Regions from separate parts of the Loigolactobacillus coryniformis subsp. coryniformis KCTC 3167 genome, predicted to be linked through region 3. Evidence: predicted binding sites of a transcription regulator. Region 3 holds the regulator's gene; each other region holds the start of a gene.
What was found. Region 3 encodes LexA, which represses DNA repair genes until DNA is damaged. Its sites were predicted from a motif close to CNAACANNTGTTNG; they were not measured.
Positions count from the first base shown of each region.

Region 1: LC20001_RS10520 (Y-family DNA polymerase) is a predicted target of LexA. The motif match lies at 3,607-3,620, and genes of this name have one in related genera.
Region 2: LC20001_RS08430 (YdbC family protein) is a predicted target of LexA. The motif match lies at 2,281-2,294, and genes of this name have one in related genera.

Region 1 covers NZ_CP017713.1:2,116,109-2,122,005, forward strand. Annotated here, with positions in the region: gene LC20001_RS10505 (hypothetical protein) at 87-467, opposite strand; gene LC20001_RS10510 (IS701 family transposase) at 621-1,994, shown strand; gene LC20001_RS10515 (hypothetical protein) at 1,949-2,281, opposite strand; gene LC20001_RS10520 (Y-family DNA polymerase) at 2,274-3,572, opposite strand; gene LC20001_RS10525 (1,4-dihydroxy-2-naphthoate polyprenyltransferase) at 3,709-4,689, opposite strand; gene pplA (extracellular electron transfer flavoprotein PplA) at 4,789-5,694, opposite strand.
Region 2 covers NZ_CP017713.1:1,723,270-1,729,166, forward strand. Annotated here, with positions in the region: gene coaBC (bifunctional phosphopantothenoylcysteine decarboxylase/phosphopantothenate--cysteine ligase CoaBC) at 1-633, opposite strand, end outside; gene rpoZ (DNA-directed RNA polymerase subunit omega) at 784-1,044, opposite strand; gene gmk (guanylate kinase) at 1,041-1,661, opposite strand; gene LC20001_RS08430 (YdbC family protein) at 1,839-2,066, opposite strand; gene LC20001_RS08435 (hypothetical protein) at 2,307-2,657, shown strand; gene recN (DNA repair protein RecN) at 2,724-4,439, opposite strand; gene argR (arginine repressor) at 4,474-4,929, opposite strand; gene LC20001_RS08450 (TlyA family RNA methyltransferase) at 5,044-5,871, opposite strand; gene LC20001_RS08455 (polyprenyl synthetase family protein) at 5,886-5,897, opposite strand, start outside.
Region 3 covers NZ_CP017713.1:1,392,830-1,398,726, reverse strand. Annotated here, with positions in the region: gene LC20001_RS06915 (lysophospholipid acyltransferase family protein) at 1-406, shown strand, start outside; gene LC20001_RS06910 (YneF family protein) at 442-660, opposite strand; gene LC20001_RS06905 (IS701 family transposase) at 847-2,220, shown strand; gene LC20001_RS06900 (DUF896 domain-containing protein) at 2,319-2,555, opposite strand; gene lexA (transcriptional repressor LexA) at 2,709-3,329, shown strand; gene LC20001_RS06890 (hypothetical protein) at 3,377-3,565, opposite strand; gene LC20001_RS06885 (hydrolase) at 3,736-4,359, opposite strand; gene LC20001_RS06880 (alpha/beta hydrolase) at 4,366-5,145, opposite strand; gene LC20001_RS06875 (PAS domain-containing protein) at 5,331-5,768, shown strand; gene LC20001_RS06870 (hypothetical protein) at 5,814-5,897, opposite strand, start outside.

The DNA of each region.
Region 1 (5,897 bases), 720 kb from region 3:
AAGCCTTTTTTTCATAATATAATGCCACATTGTTATATTTGGATAAGCAAATCCATAGCATGTGCTGTCCGCATTAGAAAGCTCTTTTAAATAAATTCTGCATGTTTGATCGCTGCTAAAACTAACCAGATGATCTTTTGCTCGGCTGTTTGAATACCAATCTCGTTATCCGCCATTCCAACCACTGTCCCCGTCACCGCAACAACTCGTTCACCAACTTCCAATTGATTTAACTGCAGATGGACTAATTGTTGTCGCTGCCAGGCACTAAATAACCGCTGACTGATCAGCGCCTGTGATTGTATCGGCAATGGTGCTTCAGCAACTTCAGCTGCATGCATTTTCTGTAAAGCACTGGTGTGATCTGACAAATAAAAGCCACCCCACTTCATCATGCCCCGATCGTGATAATGATATTTAAAAAAATCAGCTGCCACCTGCTCATTTTTGGCTTTATGTAAAATCATTTTAATCACCTCGCTTGATCAATGTTTGTTTTTGCGGCCAGCGTTGCGTTCAGCACTTTACAGCTTTTTAAAAAAATTTGGATATAAAAAGGCACGAATGCCTATTCTTTGCTAAAATGAGTTCGACAAAAAACCACTCAGAAAGAAGGATTCGTGTTGAACTCATTTTATCAAAAATCATCACTTTTAACCACCCTCCACGCCTATTTTTTTGATTTAAAAGCGGCTGGCTTGTCTAAGCCAATGGGCCTTAACTATTTTTGGTTGTGTCTAGCGTTGTTAGTGATCGGTGACCGCCACTCGATCCGCCACTTATTTGAACAATTTCTGGGCCGGGTGACGAAGCATTCTTTGAACACGTTTTATCGGGCTTTGGCAGTGATCGGTGACCACTTGCCACAGTTAGAAGTGCGCAACTTGACGTATTTACTGACCTTGATTCCCACTACTTGTCAGGACTTGCCCTTATTATTGGTTCTGGATGACACGGTCCAACCCAAGTTCGGCCACAAATTTACCGGCGTCAAATATCTATTCGATCACGCCGCACATACGGGTAAGCGGCTCGTCAATGCCCATGATTTCGTTACTTTAGGTCTGATGATCCCAACACAGCGGGACCAAGATGACCAGCCAGTTTATACGTTCTTACCGTTAGCCACGCACCTTTATCAGGCGGAACAGGCGACCAAATACCAGCAAGCGGCGCAAATGATCAAGACGACTTTGAAATCGATCGCCAGCGACCAACAAGTGTTCCTACTGTGTGACAGTTGGTATCCCAAAGCTGAGATCAACCAACTGGTCATGACGCAACCTAATCTAGCTATGATCGCCAATGTGCGTAAAGATACCGCCATGTTTGGCTTACCCAAACGCACCGGTAAGCGCGGCCGGCCGCGGAAATATGGTGACCAGATCCATTTGGGAAATATTGCATTAAATCTTTGTTCGGCCGGAGATCAGATCGGTATAGTGCGGTGTCTGACACGCTTGATGCCCCAGCCAGTTTACATGATCCGCGTACAACGCAAGACGACTTGTCGTCTGTTCATGGCGACGAGCGCGCCCGAAGAATTAGCGGCGATCACAACCGAAACCCTAGCCGTTGATCCGACCCAGCTCACCTATCGGACGCCGGAGACCAGCGCCCCTGCGCCAGCGCTACGAGCGTTGGCCTACTATCAAAAACGTTGGGCGATCGAGACCTATTTTTATGAAATGAAAACATTCTGGCACTTCGGTGATTACGCCGTGCGTTCAGTAGCCAAGATTGAAGCCGATCATCATTTATTGAATACGGCGTATACCTTGATGATCGTATTGCCATTGACCCAACCTAGTTTAGCTTTTTTGGTAACCAAAAGTTTGCGTGAACGCAAACTCTGGTTAAGTCGGCAAATTCAAGCGGCGCTGTTTTTGGCTAGTTTAGCGCGGCAAGTGCAAAGGCGGTTAAAAACAACACCGGCCAAAGTGGTGATTCAGTGGTTGGCTTCTTGTTGGTCGGGGGTCAGTGAAAAGCTGTAAAGTGCTGGTTGCGTTGCAAAATCAACAAAATTAAAGGTCAATTGTGTTGTTTGCCGCAACAAGTGGACGACTGTTTCTAAATAGACTAACTGGTAAACGCGCAAACGATGTAACGGTAACGAACGTTCACGTTGATACGGTGCTTGAATATTGAGGAAGAAATTATAACTAGCACCGTAAATATTATTCACAATATCCAAGCGATAACGGTGCTGGGTACGCGGTTTAAAATAAAGTGCTAATCGTTGCTGAATCACTTTTGCCGCTTGCTGTGGTGTCTCAGTCAAAACTATTACCTCCATTGTGTCCGCCAACGAGCGCGGCCCGCGCTAACAGGGTACCGCCTTTCAATAAGCTGCTAGCAGGAAATAGCGCCGTAGTACCAAACCGTGCCCGGACTTGATCGAGTACGCGCTCAAAACGATCATCCTTTAATTGTCGTTGCGGATCTTGAAACAAATCAAGTTGTAATCCAGTATTAGGAACCAACTGTGAAAGCGAAACTGCAATGTACCGCACGGCTTGGCCTGACCAAGCGTCACGAAATAACGCCAACAGGTGACCAATTATTTCATGCTGACTATCCGTTGGCTCAATACGCAGAGAATGACTAAATCCAGCACGGCCATCCTCTTGTGCTGCAGCATGGGCAAAGCCGATCCCTAAACTAACACAGCCAGCTTTTTGCTGATGGCGACGCATCCGCGTACCTACTTGCAGCGCAATTTCGCGTAGTACCAATTCGATCTCCGCCTGTTTTAAATAATCACGCGGTAAAACTTGTGAATTGCCCCAACTTTTATCCTTCGGTGCAACTAAGTCATGGAGCTGACTGCGATCGATCCCCCACGCCAATGCATATAATTGTGCCCCAATGATCCCCATTTCTTGTTTTAGTTCATAGGGATCAATCTGTGCCAGGTCCCGAATACTGTGAATACCTAACCGTTGTAAATGTGCTGCGGTGCGGTGTCCAATGCTCCAAACTTTGGTTAAATCAGTGATTGGCCAAACTTTAGCCGCCATAGTTGCATAGGTTAATGTTCCTAACAATTCATGATCGTGTTTAGCAAATAGGTCAAGCGCCAGCTTAGCTTGCAGCGGATTTTCGCCGATACCCACAGTCGTATAAAGTCCAAGCTGCTGCCGCACTGTACATTGAATTTTTCGTGCAACCTGCAATGGCGTCTTCCCAAATAAACGCCAAGAATGAGTCATGTCTAGAATCGATTCATCGATCGAGTAAGGATAGCAATCTTCATCCGCAACAAAGGAACGAAAAATTTGGTTGATCGCCAAGTTTTTCTCAATGTAAAGATTCATTCGTGGTGGCACCACTAATAATTCTGGCGTCATTGGTACTTCATATTGACGCGAAACATTACTGATACCAAAGCGTTGCTTGGCCTGTGGCGAAGCAGCCAATACCAAACCGCTGCCGGTATTGTCTGCTTCTGACATGACAACTAGTACTGAACGCAACGGATTCAATCCGCGTTCAACACTTTCAACACTGGCATAAAAGGACTTATTATCGATCATAAAAAAGACACCACGCGGTTCATCGGCATAATCCATTCGACCCACCTCACCATCACATAATCCTATTATAGGAACATACGTTCTTATTTAGCAAGTTTTTTATGCCATTGACAAACAAAAAACCGAGTTATAGCTGCTCTAACACAGCTGTAACTCGGTTTTACTAACTTTTCTAGCCAAATACTTGAGTTCGCAGAATAGCCACCACTAGTGCCAAAATTTGAACCCCTTGAAAAAGCATTAAATTCTGAATCGCCGTTTCAAATGTGGTTTCCTTGATCTGCTCTCGATGAAAAATACGACTGTTCTTGCGAATTTGTGGTAGAACTAACCAAACCAATAAACTTTCCGGCGGTAAAAGACGTAAGATTGCGCTAACCGTGACACTAGCAAAACATAAATATAACAACGCATCATACAGCCACAGCGCCCGTTTTATGCCTAGGTAGTACGGCAATGTATAACGTTGATTGCGAATATCCTGCGGCAGATCCGACATATTATCGGCAAACATGACATTTGCCACCGTGAAAATATTCGGTAACCCGACCAAAACTAAAATAATCAACGTTAATAAATTGCCATTGATCATGAAACGCGGCCAATCAAAAAATAACCCTAGCAATCGCTCCGGCGCAACATTGACGTAGATCGTGATGAAAAAAACACCAAACCCTTCAGCTACACCAGAAAGCAATTCACCTAAGGGAAAACGAGAAAATGGGATCGGCCCAAAAGTATAAAAAATGGTTACAAAAATACCAGCGCCGCCCATAAATAGTAATAGTAAATTAGTTCGCCAAACCAAAATTAGGCCTAAGCCACACGCAACTACTAAAAAAGCCAGCATTAAGTTTAAAGCCCGCCGTGGCGATAAATGTTCGCGACCAATAATGTTATAAGTATCGCGATAATGTTGATCAACCGCCAATTTATAGTCCTGCACATTATTAAAGCCAGTCACAAAAAAAGCAATCGCCATCTGCGCAATAAAATAAATCAGTGAATTCAGCCAGTCAACACTTTGAAAATAATAAATCGAATACAATAAGCCTAGTATAAATGGTATTGCACTCGCAGTTTTTGCGTTCAACCGAATGAACTCTAAAAACAATTTAAAGGTCATCGGTTTAACGGTGGTTTCGTTATTCATTTATTTGCTTATGCCCCTTTGCGCTAAAAAATAAGAATAGGAACGCGGCAATATCGCCACATTCCTATTCTATTAAGTCAACATGAAAAGTACAACTAATTATTCAGCATAAACGTAGTTGCTGACCTTGATCGTACCTTTATCGCCATTTTGTGCCGCATTAACTAACTGAGCACTATACAACTTAAACGTATTTGAAGATTCAGTTGCCCCAGAAACGACCTTCACATTTTGATAAGTTGTTGCAGTCTTGCCCTTTAAAGCCTTGTTCAAATCAGGGATGTATTCCTTAGGACCAACTTTAACCTTGGACTTCATTGATTTTTCGTAAGCAGCATCCTTGGTCTTGGATTTACCATTTTTATTAACATAGTCCATATTAGACTTAGTGATCTTACCATTCTTAACGGTGATCGCCATCTTCATCCGGTAGCCATGCGAATAATTTTGTTCAGCTAACTTATATGTTCCGTTCTTCATCTTTTTACCGTTGTTAACAACAATCGTCTTAGTGTCTCCAGCTTGTGCTGCTTGAACTAATTGTTGTGCATAGTTCTTGAAGTCGTTAGAAGATTCAGTTGCTCCAGATACAACGGCAATGGCACCAGTATCAGAACCATTCTTCTTAAACGAATCATTCAACTGTGGAATATATTCAGCCGGACCAACCCCGCTTTTAGCCTTCATAGACTTTTCGTAATCAGCGTCTTTGGTCTTTGAATTACCATCTTTATCCACATAATCGTAACTGGTATTAGTGATCTTACCGTCATTACCAACCGTCATTGACATTTTTACCTTGTAACCATGACTGAAATTCTTTTCTTCCAGTTTATAAGTACCTGCTTTCATCGTCTTACCAGCAGTCACTTTCTTCTCAGTTACTGAACTGGATTCTGCCGATGAACTAGACGAATCAGCAGCCTGAACTGGCATTGCTGAAGCCAATGTTAAAACTGACATCGCAACGACCGACAAGCTTGTGACAAATTTATTTAATTTCATAATATGTTTCCCCCACCCATAAATATTTGTGTTTGACTTCACATAAATTAGTATATTACATTTTAAATCATAATCAAGCTAAAGACAGACTGCATTAGAAAACGTTTTAATTGCCATGAGTCTTTTTTAATTTAGCCATCCCTATTTTACACAAACAATAAGTTTTATATTTACAGAAACTGTAATCAACTAATTAATTTGTC
Region 2 (5,897 bases), 330 kb from region 3:
GGTCAAATAACGCACCGGATCCAAGCGTTCACGCGTTCCGCCAGCAGTGACCAAAACTGATTGTCCATGTAATGGTAGATCGGTAGCCTGAGCCAATAATTTAGCCGTAACCGCGGCAACAATTGCAGTTGGTTCTGGGAAACGGCCTTTACCACTATAACCTTCTGCTAAAAAGCCAGTTGCGGGCTCAATAATTTCGACGCCATCGGCCTTTAAAGTGGCCACATTGCGTTGCGTCGCGGGATTTTCCCACATATGCACATTCATGGCCGGTGCAACAAATTTTGGTGCGGTGGTCGCCAATAAAGCCGTACTAGCAAAATCATCCGCTAGACCCTGTGCCATTTTAGCGATTAAGTCAGCGGTAGCCGGTGCAACCAAGGCAATTTCGGTCCAATCAGCTAACTCAATATGCGCGACTTCGTCTGGTGCGAGTTGGGCGAAACGGTCCGTATAAACCGCATGCTTACTCAAAGTTTGGAAAGTCAGTGGAGTCACAAATGCTTGTGCCCCTGCTGTTTCCACAACGCGTACCTCAGCACCTTGGCGAATCAATTCACGCACTAAATAAGCCGCCTTATATGCTGCAATGCCGCCACTGACGTACAGCGCAACGTGTTTTCCAGCCAACAAAATAGTTTCCCCCTCAGCAATGATCTTAATATAGCTATTGTAGCAGAAAATACAGGCTAAATCAGCGTCCTAGCTGACAATAATTATCACGTTAAGTATAAAAAAAGAGTTCGCGGTCATCACCAGCCGAACCCATAATCTGACAACAATTTATTTTTCGTGTTTGTCTGCTTGATCTTGTGCTTCAGCTTCACGTTCAGTCATCAATGAAGCAGGATCAACAACTACATCACCATCGGCAATTTCTTCCAATGCTTGACCCACGGTTTGTGGTGAATGATAATCGCCATCTGGTAACATCTTAATGCTGCCAGCTTCGATCTCATGCGCACGTTTTGCTGATAAAACCGCTAATGAGTAACGTGAATCTACTTTGTCTAATAATTTATCGATCGATGGATATAAAATCATTTTTCGACAACTCCTATCATTTTTTCATACTGCGAGATCACCCGTGGGACACGAAGATGTTCACTTTCAATAATGTTTTCGATCCGTTGAACGGCATTTGCCACCGTATCGTTAACCACTGCATAATCATATTGCTGCATCATTTTAATTTCGTCAACCGCTTTAAGCATCCGCTTATCGATTGTCTGCATATCTTCCGAACCACGACCCTTGATTCGTTGCTTCAATGAAGATAAGTCTGGCGGCGTCAGGAAAATGAAGACCCCATCAGGACATTTTTTACGAACTTGCATCGCACCATTAACTTCGATCTCTAAGAAAACATCCTTACCCGAATCTAAGGTTTGATTGACGTATTTAAGCGGTGTGCCATAAAAGTTGTCGACGTACTGCGCGTACTCCAACATCCCGTCATTAGCGATCTCCTGCTTAAATTCTTCTTTACTGACAAAATAGTAATCTACCCCATTAACTTCTCCTGGGCGTGGTTGCCGTGTTGTCATTGAAATCGAGTATACGAAATCTCGTTGTTGATCCTGAAACATTGCCTTACGAACTGTTCCCTTACCTACACCGGAAGGGCCAGATAAAACGATTAACATCCCGCGTGTCGCCATCGGTCAATTCTCCTTCTGCTCTGATAATTTTAATCTCTATTCTGCACTTTTTCTTAGTGTTTTTCAAGTCTAGCGTACGTTGGGGAAAACTTTCTGATTATGAAATTACGCTTAGCTAGAATTTTTCAACCTGCTTAGACTAGATTAGTGCCGCAAATAGTAATCGCCAAATATAATTTAGTCACTGACCATGCTATCAAGTAGTTGCCGCAACTGCTCGATTTCTTCATTGGTCAACGTTAACCCTTTTCCCATCTTACTATGGTCTGGTGACCAATCACGCAGATCGAACTTCGCTGGTCGACCATTCCAACTAACTAAATTTAATTCGCGCGTCCAACCACTTTTACTGGTGCTTAACACGCCAATGGTCTCTTCAATCGTAAATTCCAACGGTGCTGCCATTACTATTACCTCCCGCTATCATAAACTAATCTAAGAATTAACAAGCAATTATTTCAGACAAAAGTGCTACAAAGTAGTAACATAGAATGCTGCAGCAATTGCTCGTTTTGCATATTCTATCTATTTTAGCATAACTCCGCTAAGAGCTCGATGAATTTCCATCTAAATGAAAAAAGCATTGCAATTTAGAACGGTTGTTCGTATAATGAAGACACAAACAAATGTTCGGAGGCAAACATTATGGAATTTAACCAAGCAACGTTAAAACAATTTGGCACTCATTTACAGGCATCTTACCAAAAAATGGTTGATTTCGAGGTTCCTGCAGCGGACCCAGTCTCAACTGCTGCGCTACCGCAAATGCCTCACTTTCAAATCAAAAACTTTCTCGAACAAGCCTTAACAAAAGACTTAAACGTCACTGTCCAATTTAACGATTTTGATCATGGCGGTCAAACGACGATCAAAGGCCATTTTAAACAACGCCACAATGATCGGATTATCTTCACTGCTGATGATCACAAACTAATTCATCTTGTGACTGCGAATGCAATTCGTTACATTGCTATCACACCCCAAAAACAATCGTAAGCAAACAACAAAATACGGTAATGATCAATTTACATAACTTGATCATTACCGTATTTTTATAGTCTTTTAAGCTGGGGTGACCGCTTCCCGTAAGCGCTTCTTTTCAGCCGCAGCTAATTTAAGTAATTCACTAGCGTGCTCGCGTGTCAGTTTAGTTACCGCTGTCCCAGAAAGCATCCGGGCTAGCTCATCCACCCGCTGGGCAGGTTCAAGCCGTGTTAAGGTTGTTTTAGTCCGCTGGCCGCTGATTTGTTTACGAATAAAGAAATGCTGATCACTCATTGCAGCAACTTGCGGTAAATGAGTAATACATAAAACCTGTGAGAACCGCGCAATTGCCGAGATCTTATCCGCAATTGCTTGCGCCACCCGGCCACTAACACCAGTGTCAACTTCATCGAAAATAATACTAGTAATGCCCTGACTACGGGTAAAAATTGTTTTTAAAGCCAACATCATCCGTGAAAGCTCACCACCAGAAGCAATTTTAGCTAATGGTCCAGCCGCTTCGCCTGGATTCGTTTGAATATAAAATTCGACGTCATCTAACCCTGTTGGATAAAAATGCACCGTTGAAGTCGCTTTAAAATGCACTGAGAAAACGGTTTTTTCCATGTACAAAGCCGCTAATTGTTGATGAATCGCTTGGCTTAGCTTTTTAGCGCCTTGTTGGCGAGTCTTGGACAATTGCTGCCCAAGATCTAGCAAAGTTTGTTTAGCCTGATCAACTTGTTCTGCCAGTTGATCTTCATTATCCTCGGTAGCCACCATTTGTTCTAATTCAGCTTTGATTTTGGCGTAATAATTAAGAATTTGGGCGATGCTATCACCATATTTACGCTTTAACTGTTGTATCAATTCTAAGCGCTTTTCGATCTCATCTAACCGACCTTCATCCCATTCCATTAAATCAGCCTGGCGTAATAACTCCGATGCCGCATCCTGCAGTGTATAATACGCCGTCTGCACATTATCCGCTAATTCTTGGTAAGCATGATCCAGTGGCGTGATCTGCTGTAATTCATTCATAGCACCACCGATATGATCCATTGTCCCCGCTGCATCACCGGCCAAAGCTTCATAACTATTTTGTAAGGCCGTGGTGATCCGCTGAAAATTACTGAGCCGTGCCCGTTCACTGTCTAATTCGCTTTCTTCATTGGGTTTTAATTGCGCCGCTTCAATTTCATCGACTTGAAACCGTAGCATATCCAAACGCTGGGCCCATTCCTTAGCGTGGGCCATACGCTCCTGATAAGCTTTGTTTAAGCGCATATACTCATCATAAGCTTGTGCATACTTGGCACGTTGCGGATTGACCTTAGCTTTATAGAATTCATCCAATAAAGCTAAATGTTTTTCTGGATGCATCAATTCCTGATGTTCATTTTGACCATGAATATCAACGATCGTTTCACCGATCTCTTTTAAAGTTGTCGTGTTGACTAACTGGCCATTGACGCGACAGACATTACGACCAGTCCGGTACAGATCTCGCTGTAATAAAATATCATCATCGGCGTGTTCGATTCCATAATGATCTAAAACAGCAAAGGTTGCTGCATTATCTGGTAAATGAAATAAGCCCTGCAGGCGCATTTTGCTCGCGCCTTTACGAATGAACTCCTGTGACCCTCGGCCACCAGCTAACACGCCGACCGCATCGATGATAATTGACTTACCGGCACCTGTTTCCCCAGTCAGAACAGTCATTCCAGATTGAAAAGCAATATTCAATTTTTCAATGATCGCAAAATCACGAATATCCAACTCTTGTAACACAACCATCCTCCATTCAGTAAAACAAAGAACCTGCTTAACGCTCAAGCAAGTTCGTTAATGTTTGATATAGATCCTGCGCTGCCGCCGGTGTTTTGGCAATGATCAACACCGTATCATCGCCACCGATCGTGCCAAAAGTATCCGAAAAATCCATTTGGTCGATCAAAGTTGCGATTGCAGTGCCATTACCAGGTAAAGCTTTTAAAACAATAAAATAGTCTTGGACGTCCATTGAAACATAGGCATCAAATAACACCCGTTTCAACTTCTTCTCCGTATCAACAGTCTGCTGTGCCGGCAAACTATAGCGATAACCGCCACTTGGTGACGGTACCTTAATCAATTGCATATCCTTAATATCTCGCGAAATCGTCGCTTGGGTCACATTGACACCTGCACCCTCAAGCAATGCAACAAAATCTTCTTGCTTCTGGATATCATGCTCATTCATCAATTTTTTGATTAAACGTTGTCGTTCAGATTTTCGCATACCGTCACCTTGCTTTCCACATTCTAACTTCATAATAGCTTATTCGCTACTAAAATTAAAGCGTTATCTGTTAGATTATGCATAAACGTTGCATAGGTGTGCCATCACAGGTGGTTACTCTTTAGCCGCATTCAGCGATTGATAGGCCGCTTTTAATGTGGCGGCAATCGATACATTAGCAGCCATTTGCCCATCTGCATCTAAATTCAAACGTAAATGAGTGATAAACTCGATATTACCTTCGCCACCTTTGATCGGTGAAAAATCTAGATTCAATACATCATAATGATGGGCAACAGCAAAGTCTAAAATTGTTTGCAAAACCATTTCGTGTACTTTAGGATCACGTACGATGCCGCCTTTGCCCACATTTTCTGGGCCGGCCTCAAATTGGGGCTTGATCAAAGCAACCACATCGCCACCAGGTTGTAAAATTGTCGCCAAGTTAGGCAAGATCAGCCGCAGCGAAATAAAAGAAACATCAATTGAGGCAAAACTAGGTTGGCCTTCCGTAAAATCAGCCAACTTGCTGTAACGAAAATTCGTTTGCTCCATTACAGTGACGCGCGGGTCCTCGCGCAATTTCCAGACTAATTGATTAGTCCCAACATCCAAGGCATAGCTACGTGCCGCACCATTTTGTAGCATAACATCAGTAAAACCACCCGTTGAGGAACCGATATCTAATACTGTTTTACCAGTGACATCCAGCTTAAATACCGCCAACGCTTTCGCTAACTTCAAGCCACCACGACTGACGTAAGGCATATGTTTACCTTTTAAATGTAAAATAGTATCATTGGGAATTTTGCTACCTGGCTTATCATAACGCTGGTTATTTTCGTCATAAACTTCACCGGCCATTACCGCACGTTTAGCTTGCTCCCGCGAATCAAAATAACCTTGTTGTTGTAATAAGACATCAATTCGTTCTTTCTTCATTCAATTTGCCTCCGTTAATTTGCCAA
Region 3 (5,897 bases):
GATCATTCGCTTTATCCTGGTGCACGCCAACGCTTTTCCAGTTAACCGCGCTCACCCTGGTCCCTCGGCGATCAAGACACCGGTGAAAATTTTGAAAAAAGGTGACTTATCGCTGATCATGTTTCCTTCTGGCACCCGCCACTCGGCTGAATTAAAAGGTGGTGCGTTAGTGATCGCCCGCATGAGTGGCGTACCGCTGGTGCCCACGGTTTATCAAGGGCCGCTAACCTTTAAACGTCTTTTCACGCGCAAACGGATCACGGTGCGCTTTGGCGAACCGATCTACATTGACCGTAAGCAAAAAATGGATAAAGACGGCATGGCAGCGATCGATGATCAAATGCAAGCTGCCTTTAAACAGCTCGATGCGGAGATCGATCCTAACTTTAAATACATTCCCAAATAAAAAGCGACCGCCTAATTACTTAGGCGATCGTTTTTTTATTTACCTGCTTTACGCGATTGAGCTTTCATTGAAGCCATCATTTGGTTCAACTTCTTTTCAGAAGGTTTTTGGCCCATTTGCATCATCATTGTCCGCATCATATCTTCAGAGATTGGCGGATTGTCTTGCAAATATTTCTTCATATACTGCCGTGCGCCAAAGAAACCGCCGATGACACCGAGTGCAGCACCGATCACAAAAATCAGAATGTACATTCCCACGTTGTTTTCCCCTTTCAAAACGATCTCATTTATTTATTTTACACAATTATTAGGCAAATTAAAAGGCAGGAACCAAACAGCACTTTACAGCTTTTTAAAAAAATTTGGATATAAAAAGGCACGAATGCCTATTCTTTGCTAAAATGAGTTCGACAAAAAACCATTTAGAAAGAAGGATTCGTGTTGAACTCATTTTATCAAAAATCATCACTTTTAACCACCCTCCACGCCTATTTTTCTGATTTAAAAGCGGCTGGCTTGTCTAAGCCAATGGGCCTTAACTATTTTTGGTTGTGTCTAGCGTTGTTAGTGATCGGTGACCGCCACTCGATCCGCCACTTATTTGAACAATTTCTGGGCCGGGTGACGAAGCATTCTTTGAACACGTTTTATCGGGCTTTGGCAGTGATCGGTAACCACTTGCCACAGTTAGAAGTGCGCAACTTGACGTATTTACTGACCTTGATTCCCACTACTTGTCAGGACTTGCCCTTATTATTGGTTCTGGATGACACGGTCCAACCCAAGTTCGGCCACAAATTTACCGGCGTCAAATATCTATTCGATCACGCCGCACATACGGGTAAGCGGCTCGTCAATGCCCATGATTTCGTTACTTTAGGTCTGATGATCCCAACACAGCGGGACCAAGATGACCAGCCAGTTTATACGTTCTTGCCGTTAGCCACGCACCTTTATCAGGCGGAACAGGCGACCAAATACCAGCAAGCGGCGCAAATGATCAAGACGACTTTGAAATCGATCGCCAGCGACCAACAAGTGTTCCTACTGTGTGACAGTTGGTATCCCAAAGCTGAGATCAACCAACTGGTCATGACGCAACCTAATCTAGCTATGATCGCCAATGTGCGTAAAGATACCGCCATGTTTGGCTTACCCAAACGCACCGGTAAGCGCGGTCGGCCGCGGAAATATGGTGACCAGATCCATTTGGGAAATATTGCATTAAATCTTTGTTCGGCCGGAGATCAGATCGGTATAGTGCGGTGTCTGACACGCTTGATGCCCCAGCCAGTTTACATGATCCGCGTACAACGCAAGACGACTTGTCGTCTGTTCATGGCGACGAGCGCGCCCGAAGAATTAGCGGCGATCACAACCGAAACCCTAGCCGTTGATCCGACCCAGCTCACCTATCGGACGCCGGAGACCAGCGCCCCTGCGCCAGCGCTACGAGCGTTGGCCTACTATCAAAAACGTTGGGCGATCGAGACCTATTTTTATGAAATGAAAACATTCTGGCACTTCGGTGATTACGCCGTGCGTTCAGTAGCCAAGATTGAAGCCGATCATCATTTATTGAATACGGCGTATACCTTGATGATCGTATTGCCATTGACCCAACCTAGTTTAGCTTTTTTGGTAACCAAAAGTTTGCGTGAACGCAAACTCTGGTTAAGTCGGCAAATTCAAGCGGCGCTGTTTTTGGCTAGTTTAGCGCGGCAAGTGCAAAGGCGGTTAAAAACAACACCGGCCAAAGTGGTGATTCAGTGGTTGGCTTCTTGTTGGTCGGGGGTCAGTGAAAAGCTGTAAAGTGCTGAACCAAATTAAAGCGCAGGCTAAAAGGTGGTTTGACCTTTCAAGTCTCGCCTAGATCCATTGAAAAAAGAAATAGGTTACAGCAAATTGACTTAGTCCTTACGCCAGCCATTTTTACGTTGAATCTCTTGGACCTTTTTGGGCGTGGTTTCTTGGCCTTTTTTGTTGAAGATCTGCGTTTGTTCGATCTGTTGGCGCAGTCCTTCGCGGAATTCCTTGACGTAGGCCTGGCGCAGACGCTTTTGCTCTGCCTGTTCATCGGCATTTAATCCGTCCGCTTTAGCTTTACGGGCTAATTCGTTGATTCGTTTGAGATATTTATTTTCCATTATTAAAGTCACCTTTCACAATATCAGCTCAATTTGACATCAAATACGGCGTGAAAACTGATTAAACCAACAATCACAGGCCGAACATTTGTTTGAAATGAGTGAATGAGTATGCTACACTAAAATTAATAAAATATGACTGAGGTGTCAACCATGATCAAAACGCATGAACCCAAACAAATAGAAGTCTTACGTTTCATTCATGAATGCGTGGCTGAGAAAGGATATCCGCCAACGGTGCGCGAAATTGGCGCCGCGGTCTCCCTATCATCAACATCCACCGTTCACGGACATTTAGCTCGTTTAGAAAAAAAAGGCTTACTCCAAAAAGACCCTACTAAACCGCGGGCAATCGAATTGACTGACGCTGGTTTGAAAGCCTTAAAAATTGCCCCCGCCCGTATTCCAGTTTTAGGAACGGTCACGGCCGGTGAACCGATTTTGGCGGTTGAAGAAGCCACTGACTTTTTCCCGATCCCACCTGATCTTGACGATACCGAACAAGATCTGTTCATGCTGACCATTCGTGGTGAAAGTATGATCAACGCTGGCATCTTAGATGGCGATCAAGTCATTGTGCGCAAACAAGCTACCGCCGACAACGGCGATATTGTCATTGCCATGACGGCCGAAAACGAAGCCACGTGCAAGCGGCTCTTCCGCGAAAGTGATCATATTCGCTTACAGCCGGAAAATGATACTTTTGCGCCCATTATCTTACAGCAAGTCACGATCCTTGGTAAAGTGGTTGGCTTATACCGTAATCATATGTAACCTAATCAGTCTTGGCATTTAGTGCCAAGGCTTTTTTTAACCTTGAATTAAGCTAACGGAATTTTGTGGTACAGGTAATGCCCAGTTGTCAATGAGTGGCGCTCAAATGGCGTCGCGGTCAACAACGCCACGATTTCCTGCGCCCGCTTTTCACTACGGTAGGCGCGCAATACTTCAAAGGCCGGCGCCGCTGCCGTTGAATTCTGATAACAGACCACATAGATCCATTGATTCACCCCACTCACCTCCGTTTTATAATTTATCACCAGCCAAGTATTGTATCAATAAATCAGCTAGAAGTAAATCCTATTCTTAAAGCCACTCCGCTCAGAGGGGCGACTGACGGGCTAATCCAGTGACTAAAAAAAGAAGAACGCCACATTTAATTGTGCGTTCTTCTTTGATCTTATTTAGTTAAACGGAGAAAAATACCCGCGTCGGCTAGATCTTGGGCAAATTCAGATGAAGTGTCATGCCGATTCCAATCTCGTTGTAGCTCACAAGCTAATTGCGCGATACTTGTCGGCTGTGCGCCCGCCCGTTCGATCCGCCGTAAAGCTGCCTCATGTGCGACTACTGAAGTGCCACCAACGGCATCGACCACTGGGAAAACATTATAGCCTTCACGTAGTGCATCCAGCGCCGGAAAAGTCAAACAAGCTTCGGTCCAAAGTGCGGCAATAATCAAATTTTTACGGCCAGTTTTTTTAACTGCGGCGTAAAATTCTTGATCTTCCCAAGCGTTGATTGTTGTGCGATCATAACTAGGTACACCAGGCAATAACTTTTTGATTGCTGGAATCGTTTCTTGATTCATGGTCGTAGCCACGTTGACGGTCGATAAAACCGTCGGAATTTTAAACGTATTGATCAATTTAACGGTACTGATCGCGTTACGGATCAACTCCGCACGGTTGATCGAGTTGATCGAATTGATCTGCGTTGGTTGATAATCAATTAACAAAAAAGCCGAATTTTCTGGGGTCAACAATTCATCCTTAAGTGGATCACGGCGTGGTTCACTGGTCATATTGCGTCACTCCTTAGTTAAATAACGTTGTAAGAACAGTAAAATATTTGCTTTCACTTCATCAAAATACGCTTTACCGTGGCGACTACCGGTTAAGCTGATCGTTTCTACTGGCACTTTGACCTGGGTTAACCGCTGACTCAAGCGCACTACCCCAGTGATCGGCACAAATTCATCCAGCGAGTTGATCAACAACATTGGGCCACTGGCAGAACTAACGTGCTGGTAGGGAGTTGCCGCCCGTGACTGTTCATCAGTGACATAATTGGTGATAAACCACTTATAAAAGCTTTCATCGGTCCCAGCCTGATTAATGACCGCACTGTCTAATTTATCCAATAAATCAGCAGTTTGCCGCGGTTTAGCGACTACAGCGGGATGCGTTGTCAACCAATGGGCAATGTCCAAAATTCCTGACAATGAGACCGCCGGAATACCGTAGTTCAAACCCAACTCCACAGCTAAATTACCACCAGCTGAGGCCCCAATTGCTGCCAGCGGTACTTGGGGTGCATTTTGTTGCAACCAGTTAAATAAGCGATTCATGTCCAACAGTGGTGCCGGGAATTTATAGCTCGGTGCTAACCGATAATTTGGTACCACTACTAAATAACCCTGTTCAGCTAACCATTGCGCAACGTCAGCGTCTTTAGCCTTATCACCTTGAAACCAACCACCACCATGAATGGCAATCAATAATCCTTTCAATGATTGCCCTTGCGGCTGATACCAGTCTAAAGCTAAACCAGCTGCGTATTGAATATCTTTTTTAATTGTTAGCGTCAAATTGCATTCACCTCATTTAGAATCTCTAAGTTTATTGTAACACCTCCTTGCGCTACTACTGTAAAATATTTATGTAAGCGAATGCAACTATTTTGTCCCGCAATAGATTAGTCATTTCCCTTATTCAGTTCACCTAGTAAGCTATGCTAAGCTATAACTAATGTGATACATAGGAGGAAACTGAATTGACACAACCAACCGTTGAGTTAGCAACTGGCAGTTTGCGTTTAGAGCAGCTCAATGCCATTTTTGCCACGATCGACCAAGAATTTGATTTTATCGACGAAAACGATATCGTCCGCTGGTACTCCAACAACAGCCACCGCTTATTTAAACGCGATCCTAGCAAGTTAAATCATCACGTGTTAGACGTTCATCCAGCGCATAGTGCTGGCCGCGTTAAACAAGTGCTGGCGGAAATGCACGACGGCGCCACCGGTAAAGTTGCGATGACTGTCCCAATTCGCGGCAAACAAGTGCACATGGCCTTTTACGCCCTACATAACCCTGCTGGCGAGTACGTCGGCTGTATTGAAGTCACCGAAGATGTGACTGAATATACTAAAACCACTTGGATCGGTAATTTATTGAAACTAATGAAGCTGACCAAAAAATATAAATAAAAAATGAGTTGTCCGGCAATTTGCTGGGACAACTCATTTTTTGTATTACGCGATCACCGTGGCGCGCGCGGTATATGCCGCCTGCTTCGTTTGTAGCAGGACTTTTTGCTTAAGCTCGTCACTGGCAAA